4 regions of the Pararhizobium sp. A13 genome follow, and region 1 is predicted to be linked to each of the others. Evidence: predicted binding sites of a transcription regulator. Region 1 holds the regulator's gene; each other region holds the start of a gene.

The links. The regulator PhoB, encoded in region 1, activates phosphate uptake and scavenging genes when phosphate is short. The targets are predictions, from matches to a motif close to TGTCATNNANCTGTCAT.
Region 2: the regulator PhoB is predicted to act here: its motif matches at 1,252-1,268, upstream of WI754_RS16730 (LTA synthase family protein).
Region 3: the regulator PhoB is predicted to act here: its motif matches at 894-910, upstream of WI754_RS16660 (UDP-2,3-diacylglucosamine diphosphatase).
Region 4: the regulator PhoB is predicted to act here: its motif matches at 660-676, upstream of WI754_RS12140 (PhoX family phosphatase).

What each region holds. Positions count from the first base shown of each region.
Region 1 is NZ_CP149510.1:1,601,065-1,603,269, forward strand. It holds gene phoU (phosphate signaling complex protein PhoU) at 44-757, shown strand; gene phoB (phosphate regulon transcriptional regulator PhoB) at 877-1,560, shown strand; gene WI754_RS07750 (GcrA family cell cycle regulator) at 1,631-2,155, opposite strand.
Region 2 is NZ_CP149510.1:3,387,646-3,389,850, reverse strand. It holds gene WI754_RS16730 (LTA synthase family protein) at 1-1,216, opposite strand, end outside; gene WI754_RS16725 (NAD+ synthase) at 1,508-2,205, shown strand, end outside.
Region 3 is NZ_CP149510.1:3,372,888-3,375,092, forward strand. It holds gene WI754_RS16660 (UDP-2,3-diacylglucosamine diphosphatase) at 1-840, opposite strand; gene WI754_RS16665 (NADP-dependent malic enzyme) at 1,043-2,205, shown strand, end outside.
Region 4 is NZ_CP149510.1:2,476,874-2,479,078, reverse strand. It holds gene WI754_RS12145 (DUF2339 domain-containing protein) at 1-556, opposite strand, end outside; gene WI754_RS12140 (PhoX family phosphatase) at 743-2,205, shown strand, end outside.

The DNA of each region.
Region 1 (2,205 bases):
CGGCGCCCTTGAAACCGGATCGTGATCGCAAGGAACGACAACCATGTCTACGCAACATATTGTTTCCGTCTATGACGAAGACCTCAAATACCTCAACCGGCGCATCTCCGAGATGGGCGGTCTTGCCGAGCAGATGGTCGCCGAATCCGTGCGCGCGCTGGTCAATGCCGACCTCGCGCTTGCTCAGAAGGTCATCTCCGACGATACCATCCTCGACGAGGCCGAGCGCCAGATCGGCGAAAAGGCGATCGTCACCATCGCCAAGCGCCAGCCGATGGCCGCCGACCTGCGCGAAATCATGGGTTCCATCCGTATTGCCGCAGATCTCGAGCGCGTCGGCGATCTCGGCAAGAACACGGCAAAGCGGGTGATCGCGGTTTCCAGCGCCAGCTTGCCGCGCCAGCTCGCCCGGGGCCTCGAGCACCTGGCCGAACTCGCGCTGATGCAGCTCAAGGAAGTGCTCGACGTCTATGCGTCGCGTTCGCCGGAAAAGGCCAACAGCATTCGCGAGAGGGACAACGAAATCGACGCGATTTACACGTCGCTGTTTCGCGAACTCTTGACCTACATGATGGAAGATCCGCGCAACATCACGCCGTGCACGCATCTTCTGTTCTGCGCCAAGAACATCGAGCGCATCGGCGACCATGCCACCAACATTGCCGAAACGATTTACTACATGGCGACCGGCGCCCAGCCGGTTGGTGAACGTCCGAAGGACGATACTGCCAACACCGTCGGCGCGATCGGCAATTGATTTTGCTGCGCCGGATCAAACAGAAGTAAGTGAATTCTTACATTTGACTGCCCGGCCGGCCTTGGGCCGCCGGGCGAGCCCCTTGCAATGAGGGCAAGGCGTCAAGGAGTTGAGACCGCATGCTGCCAAGAATTGCCGTTGTCGAAGACGAGGAGGCGCTGAGCGTTCTCCTGCGTTACAATCTTGAGGCCGAAGGGTTTGAAGTTGATACGATCAACCGTGGCGATGAAGCGGAAATCCGCCTTCAGGAACGCCTGCCGGATCTCTTGATCCTCGATTGGATGCTGCCGGGTGTTTCCGGCATCGAGCTGTGCCGCCGGCTTCGCCAGCGCTCTGAGACCGAGCGCCTGCCGATCATCATGCTGACGGCGCGCGGCGAAGAGAGCGAACGGGTACGCGGTCTTGCCACCGGCGCCGACGATTATGTGGTCAAGCCGTTCTCGACCCCGGAGCTGATGGCACGCGTCAAGGCAATGCTGCGCCGCGCCAAACCGGAAGTGCTGTCGACGCTGCTGAAATGTGGCGATATCGAACTCGACCGCGAAACCCACCGCGTCCACCGCAAGACCCGCGAGGTCCGATTGGGCCCGACCGAATTCCGGCTGCTGGAATTCTTCATGGCCTCGCCCGGCCGGGTCTTTTCGCGCTCGCAGCTCTTGGATGGCGTCTGGGGTCACGACATCTACGTCGACGAGCGCACTGTCGACGTTCACGTCGGCCGCCTGCGCAAGGCACTGAACTTCTCCAACATGCAGGACGTGATCCGCACCGTGCGCGGCGCCGGATATTCACTGGAGAGCTGATTGCATTTTGAGCGACGCATGAAAAAAGGGGCCGGCTGGCCCCGTTTTTCATGTTCAGCAATCCGTCGTCTCAGCGAGCCCGGCGGCGCTCGCCGGAAGGCTGGTAGGCCAGCTTCGCGTGGAAGGTGCAGTAGGGCGAAGTGTCGGGCGAGTCGTTGCCGCAGAAGTGGAACTCTTCCTTCATCGGATCGCCGATCGGCCACTTGCAGGTGCGGTCGGTAAGCTGGGTCAGTGCCAGACGGCGAGACATCGGCACGACCACGTTGCTGACCGGTGCGACGTCCTGATCCTCGATGGCGTCGATTTCCACCTCTTCCTTCATGACGGTGGCACCCGTGGTGCGTGTCACGGTGCGGGTGGTCATGCGCGCGGCGTAGTTGGGCGCACGCGGCGCGGACGTTGCTGGACGTTTGGTGCGGGCGGTGGTCGCGGTGCTGCCACCGGCCTTGGCACGGCCAGGCAGGCAAAGTCGGTGGACCTTGCCGATAACCGCGTTTCGGCTGACGCCGCCGAGCTGGGCGGCGATCTGGCTCGCGCTCAATCCTTCTGACCACAACTTCTTGAGTTTCTCGACCCGCTCGTCAGTCCAGTTCATGGTCTTCTCTCCATTCACAGCGTTGGTGATGGTCGAATCCTCCACCGACC
Region 2 (2,205 bases), 1.8 Mb from region 1:
CGGAAGCGAAGATGCCGCGCTTCTGCATGGCCGGCAGGTTCTCTTCCGACCGGAACTGTTCGAAGCCGAAGGCCTTGTAGACGGCACTGCGGTTCCAGAACCATTTCTGGAACGGATGCACGGCGCGGGCGACATAACCTTCGCCGCGGAAGAAGGTGGCAAGCGACGGGATCGGATTGCGGATATACTGCTGGTAGGGAATGCTGCCATAGGGCAGGAAGGCATTCGAAAAGCCGGTCAGTGCTTCGAACTCGACATTGGCGGTCATGCCGCCGAATTCCGGCGAAAGCACGTTGCCGGACTGCATCTTACGGATGGTCGGCATCGGATCGGGCGACAGCTTGACGTTCGGCAGGCGGGTCGGATCCCAGAAGGATTCACTCATCAGCACGATGACGTCCGGCTTGCCACGATGCGTCGTGCCGGCCGGCACCGGCTTCGTCGGGATCTTGTCGATGGCATCGGACATGTAGCCCGCCGGCGCCGTGACGTTTGCCATCGGCAGGTTGAGGGCGAACGCCATGACGAAACCGTTGTGGCGATAGTTTTCCGTCTGGTCCCACATGATCGGAATGATCTGCAGCCGATCGCGTATCCAGGAGAAATTGTTGTAGTCCATGATGTGGTAGAAGGAGGCGAGCAGCGGCAGGGCCACCGCCAGCCGGGTCAGGCGCTGGCGGCGTGTCAACAGCGGAAAGCGGCGCCAGGCGAAACGGGCAAGCCAGGCAAGGGCGATGATCGAGGCGATAAGGCCGACGACAATGCCGGCCGCCGTCCAGGGGCGGTCCCGCACCAGGACCGGCATCAGTTCCATGATCTGGCGCCCGAACAGGAAGTCCGTGGGATAGAGCGGGTCTGAGAGGAAAATCTGCTTCTGGCGGCTGACGAGGGCCGGGATCAGTGCGAGCGGCGCGATGAAAATAATGCTGTAGTTTTCGCGTCCGAACGCCGCGTCGAGTGCCAGGAAGACGAAAAAGAAGACGCCGGCCGTTGTCCAGGCGGGGCGCACCGGATCAAGGAAATACGAGACTGCCTCGGAGGCCGAATCGCGCGTGATCCATTCAACGGCGAAGATGAGCGTGATCGACAGGAGCAGCGACAGGCAGAGGCGTCCCGCGATCGACAGCAGCTTGCTGTTACGGGCGCCGAAAGCGATTGGGGGACCGTAGACCTCGGTGGCGGTAGCAGTACGCACTGCCGATTCAAAACTGGCCAAGGCCCTCTCCAATTTTCATAAAACTGTCGTCTCAATGTCATACAGATGTCATGTTGAACGCAGGATGAATAAGCCGGGTAAGGTTTTTCCAGTGCTTTTTCTGTCGGGATCCGAGACGCGAAACGTGCGCGCCGGGGCATTCCTGTGGTTGTGCTGCGGGTCTCAAATCCCGAGCGGACGCTTTTTTTCTATTTTCACGGCAGGCACGGGTTTTTTTGGCGCGGAATGCGTTAGATATCTCCCCGGGTGCCGCCGCATCCGCGACAGCAAGACAAAGTACGGGCCTGTTTCATGACCGCGCAAAAGACCATTTCGACCACGTTTCGCATCGCCGTTGCCCAACTCAACCCGGCCGTCGGCGATATCGTCGGCAACCTTGCCAAGGCGCGCGAAGCGCGCGCCGACGCCGCCCGCAACGGGGCCGACCTGCTTCTTCTGACGGAACTCTTCATCTCCGGTTATCCGCCGGAAGATCTGGTCCTGAAGCCGGCCTTTCTCAAAGCCTGCCAGAAGGCGGTCGATGCGCTCGCGGCGGATACGGCCGACGGCGGTCCGGGCGTCGTCGTCGGCTTTCCGCGTCAGGGCGAGGCGGGACGACACAATTCCGTTGCGGTTCTCGACGGGGGCCGGGTGTTGGTCGTTCGCGACAAGATCGATCTGCCGAACTATGGCGAATTCGACGAAAAGCGCGTTTTCACCGAAGGTGCTATGCCGGGGCCGGTCAATTTCCGCGGCGTGCGGCTCGGCATCCCGATCTGCGAGGAAATCTGGAACGACATGGGGGTATGCGAGACGCTGGCGGAAAGCGGCGCGGAAATCCTGCTCGTGCCCAATGGCTCGCCGTATTATCGCGGCAAGATCGACGTGCGCCACCAAGTCGTGCTTCGCCAGGTGATCGAGACCGGCTTACCGATGATCTTTGCCAACCAGCTCGGCGGCCAGGATGAACTGGTCTTCGATGGCGCCAGCTTCGCCTTCAATGCGGACAG
Region 3 (2,205 bases), 1.8 Mb from region 1:
TTATGCCGCCTGTTGCGAAAGAGCCCGCGCCATCATCACTTCGATCTCGGTCGTATCCTCGCGAACGGCGGGAACGCCGCTCAGCTCACGCCAGGTGATCAGCTCCATCGTGCCGTCGTGATGCTCGGCGATCGCCGTGCAGCTTTCCACCCAGTCGCCGGTATTGATGTAGCGGACGCCACCGATATCCTCGATCACGGCGTGATGGATGTGGCCGCAGATCACCCCGTCGGCATTTTCCCGACGCGCCTCCTCGGCCACCACGCGCTGGAATTCGCCAATGAAATTGACGGCATGCTTGACCTGCAGCTTCGCCCAGGCTGAGAACGACCAATAAGGCAACCCGAGACGACGGCGGACGGCGGACAGGCCGATATTGATGAGGATCGCCATGTCATAGGCCCAATCGCCGAGATAGGCGAGCAGCCGCGCATTGCGCACCACCACATCGAATTCATCGCCGTGCAGCACCAGATATTTCTGACCATCGGCACCCTCATGCATATGCCGTTGGGCAACCTCGATGCCACCGAAATGCACACCAGGGAAATCGCGCATGAATTCGTCGTGGTTGCCGGGAATATAGATGATGCGGCTGCCCTTGCGGGCCTTGCGCAAAAGCTTCTGCACGACATCGTTGCACGCCTGCGGCCAATACCAGCTGCGCTTCAGGCGCCAACCATCGACGATGTCGCCGACAAGGATGATCGTCTCAGCCTCGTTGGCGCGCAGGAAATCCAGAAGATAGTCGGTCTTGGCCGCTTTCGATCCCAGATGCACATCGGAAATGAACAGGGTCCTGAAACGGCGAATGGCTGGGTCTTGCTCTTTCTCAGTCATACTGCCTCGCAGATCTATCGGGCCTCTTTTACCCCTGTCAAAAACAGACTCTTGTTTCAGGAGAATGACAGCCTGTGGATCGGCCATTTCCCGGTTGAGACGGCTGCCCCGGAAAACCAGGGACAATCGAGCGGTTCGAAACTGTACGGGGCGTTCGTTTCGTGCAAAAAGAGCCGCGACGAAAAGGGAAGGATTCACGAAAATGAGCACCGGCGACAAAGCCAAGACCCCAACGGTTCCAGCAAGCGGCGATCTCGACGAACAGGCGCTGTTCTTCCATCGCTATCCGCGTCCCGGCAAGCTCGAAATCCAGCCGACCAAGCCGCTTGGCAACCAGCGCGATCTGGCGCTCGCTTATTCACCGGGCGTCGCCGCCCCTTGCCTCGCCATCCGAGACGATCCGTCGACTGCCGCCGATTATACGGCCCGCGCCAATCTGGTCGCTGTCGTTTCCAACGGCACGGCAGTGCTCGGGCTCGGCAATATCGGACCGCTTGCCTCCAAGCCGGTGATGGAAGGCAAGGCCGTCCTCTTCAAGAAATTCGCAGGTATCGACGTATTCGACATCGAGATCGACGCGCCCGAGATCGACCAGATGGTCAATGTCATCGCAGCACTTGAGCCGACCTTCGGCGGCATCAACCTGGAAGATATCAAGGCCCCGGAATGTTTCGAAGTGGAGCGCCGGCTGCGCGAGAAGATGGATATTCCGGTTTTCCATGATGATCAGCATGGAACCGCGATCATCGTGGCAGCTGCCATCCTCAACGGCCTCGAACTCGCCGGCAAGGACATTGCCAAGGCAAAGATCGTCACGTCGGGCGCGGGCGCGGCAGCGCTCGCCTGCCTCAATCTCCTGGTGACGCTTGGCGCCCGGCGCGAAAACATCTGGGTGCACGATCTCGAAGGCCTCGTCTATCTCGGCCGCGAAGTGCTGATGGACGAGTGGAAGTCGATCTACGCCCAGGACAGCGCCAACCGGGTGCTCGCCGACAGCATTGCCGGTGCCGATGTCTTCCTCGGCCTTTCGGCCGCCGGCGTCCTGAAGCCTGAGCTACTGGTGCAGATGGCGGAAAAGCCGCTGATCATGGCGCTCGCCAACCCCAATCCCGAAATCATGCCGGAAGTCGCGCGCGCGGCGCGCCCGGACGCGATGATCTGCACCGGCCGCTCGGATTTCCCCAACCAGGTCAACAACGTCCTGTGTTTCCCCTACATCTTCCGCGGTGCGCTCGATTGCAGCGCCCGGACGATCAACGAGGAAATGAAGATGGCGGCCGTGCGCGCCATTGCAGCCCTTGCCCGCGAGGAGCCGTCGGATGTCGCCGCCCGCGCCTATTCCGGTGAGACGCCGGTGTTCGGCCC
Region 4 (2,205 bases), 880 kb from region 1:
CGCCTATGCCCATCAGGACGAGACCGAAGACGGCCGCCATGAACAGCCGCACCGCGGGGCTGAGCAGACCCGCGTCGATCGAATATTTGACCATGAAGATGCCGCCAAGCGCCAGCGCGATGCCGCCGACCCAAACGGCCCAGCGCGCACCAAGGCGGCTTTCGAGGCTTTCCTTCGGTCGTGGTGCGACGGCGTCGATCACTGAAGCTGGGGCAGATCTCGCAGCCACAGGCTCGCCGCGCGACGCCTTTTCGACGGCATCCTGGCTGGGCGGCGGCCCGCCGAAAATCGCGTCGCCCTTCCTGATTTCGGAGAGACGCTTGCGCTCCACAATTGCGGGTTCGACCGGCTGCGGGAGGCTTTTCACCGGCTCGGTTTGCTCCACAGCTTCCGCAAGGATATCCACTGTGGGAATCGCGCGCTGCAGGTCCTCGATCCGCTTCAACTCTTCCTTGAGTGCCGCAATCTCGGCCTCCAGCCGCTCGGCCGTCTTGCGTCCGTTGAGAAGCGCCGCCAGTGCGATGCCAAAGGCAACGAAAGCAATGACTTCGATCATGTTTTCTCCTCAAGGCCGTAGTGGCGCAACAGCATCGACCATACAGCTTTTCGCTCGCAGTCCAAATCGAAGACGGTTGAGGACAGCAATCTCTTCAACGGATTGTCGCGAACCTGTCATTATACGGTGGCTATGCATGTTTCGACGCGCCTTTGCGCAGGTTCCGGACAAAGAGGAGAGTGAATCATGGATCACGTTGCTGCCCCGACAACCGCCCCAGAAATCGAGACGTTGACCGACCGGCGCGAAGCGCTCGAAGATATCGGCCAGAACTGTTCCACCAACCCGACGATGGGCGATATCATCAATCATCGCTTTTCGCGCCGGTCGTTCATGGCCGGCTCGCTTGCGGTCGCGGCCATCTCCACCACAGTCAGCCCGCTTGCGATCCTGACCGCGGACGATGCGCGCGCCAATGGCAACCTTTCCAGCTTCGACTTCACGGAGATCGAGGCCGGCGTCGACGAGACCCATCACGTCGCCGAAGGTTATGACGCTGATATCCTTCTGCGTTGGGGCGACAAGCTTTTTGCCGACAGCCCGGACTTCGACCCGCTGAACCAGACGGCTGCGGCGCAGGAAAAGCTGTTCGGCTACAACAACGATTACGTCGGCTTCATTCCGCTGGACGGCAATCCGGATCACGGCCTGCTCGTCGTCAATCACGAATATACCAATGCCGAGATCATGTTTCCGAAGTTCGCGTCGGTCGTGAAGGAAATGAAGGACGGCAAGGAAGAGGAAAAGGTCAAGCTCGGCGAATACACCAAGGACCTCGTCGATATCGAAATGGCCGCGCATGGCGGCACGATCGTCGAAATCCGCAAGGTCGACGGCAAATGGCAGCCGGTGCTCGACGGCAAATACAATCGCCGCATCACCGTCAAGACCGAGATGCAGCTTTCCGGTCCCGTCGCGGGCCACGAGCGGGTGAAGACGCCATCCGATCCGACCGGCAAGCAAGTCTTCGGCACCATCAACAACTGTGCCGGCGGCGTCACCGCCTGGGGCACCTACGTGATGGCCGAGGAGAACTTCAACGGCTATTTCGGTGGTGAGATCGCCGAGGATCATCCGGAGTTCAAGCAGCTGAAGCGGCTCGGCGCGCCGGGCGGCACGTATGAATGGTCGAAATTCTACGACCGCTTCGATGTCTCCAAGGAACCGGCAGAGGCCAACCGCTTCGGCTGGATCGTCGAAGTCGATGTCATGGACCCGACCTCGATACCGAAAAAGCGCACGGCGCTCGGCCGCTTCAAGCACGAGGGCGCCGAATCGGTCGTCAACAAGGATGGCCGCGTCGTGTTCTACTGCGGCGACGACGAGCGCTTCGACTATGTCTACAAGTTCGTGACCAAGGGCACGTTCAACCCGAACGACCGCGCCGCCAACATGGATATCCTCGACGAGGGCACGCTCTATGTGGCGAAGTTCGATGCCGACGGCACGATCGAGTGGATGCCGCTGATCCATGGCGAAGGTCCGCTGACGGAGGCGAACGGTTTTGGCTCGCAGGCCGATGTTCTGATCAACACCCGTCTTGCCTCCGACGCTCTCGGCGCCACCAAGATGGACCGGCCCGAAGACATCCAGCCGAACGCGATGACCGGCAAGGTCTATGTGATGCTGACCAACAACACCAAGCGCAA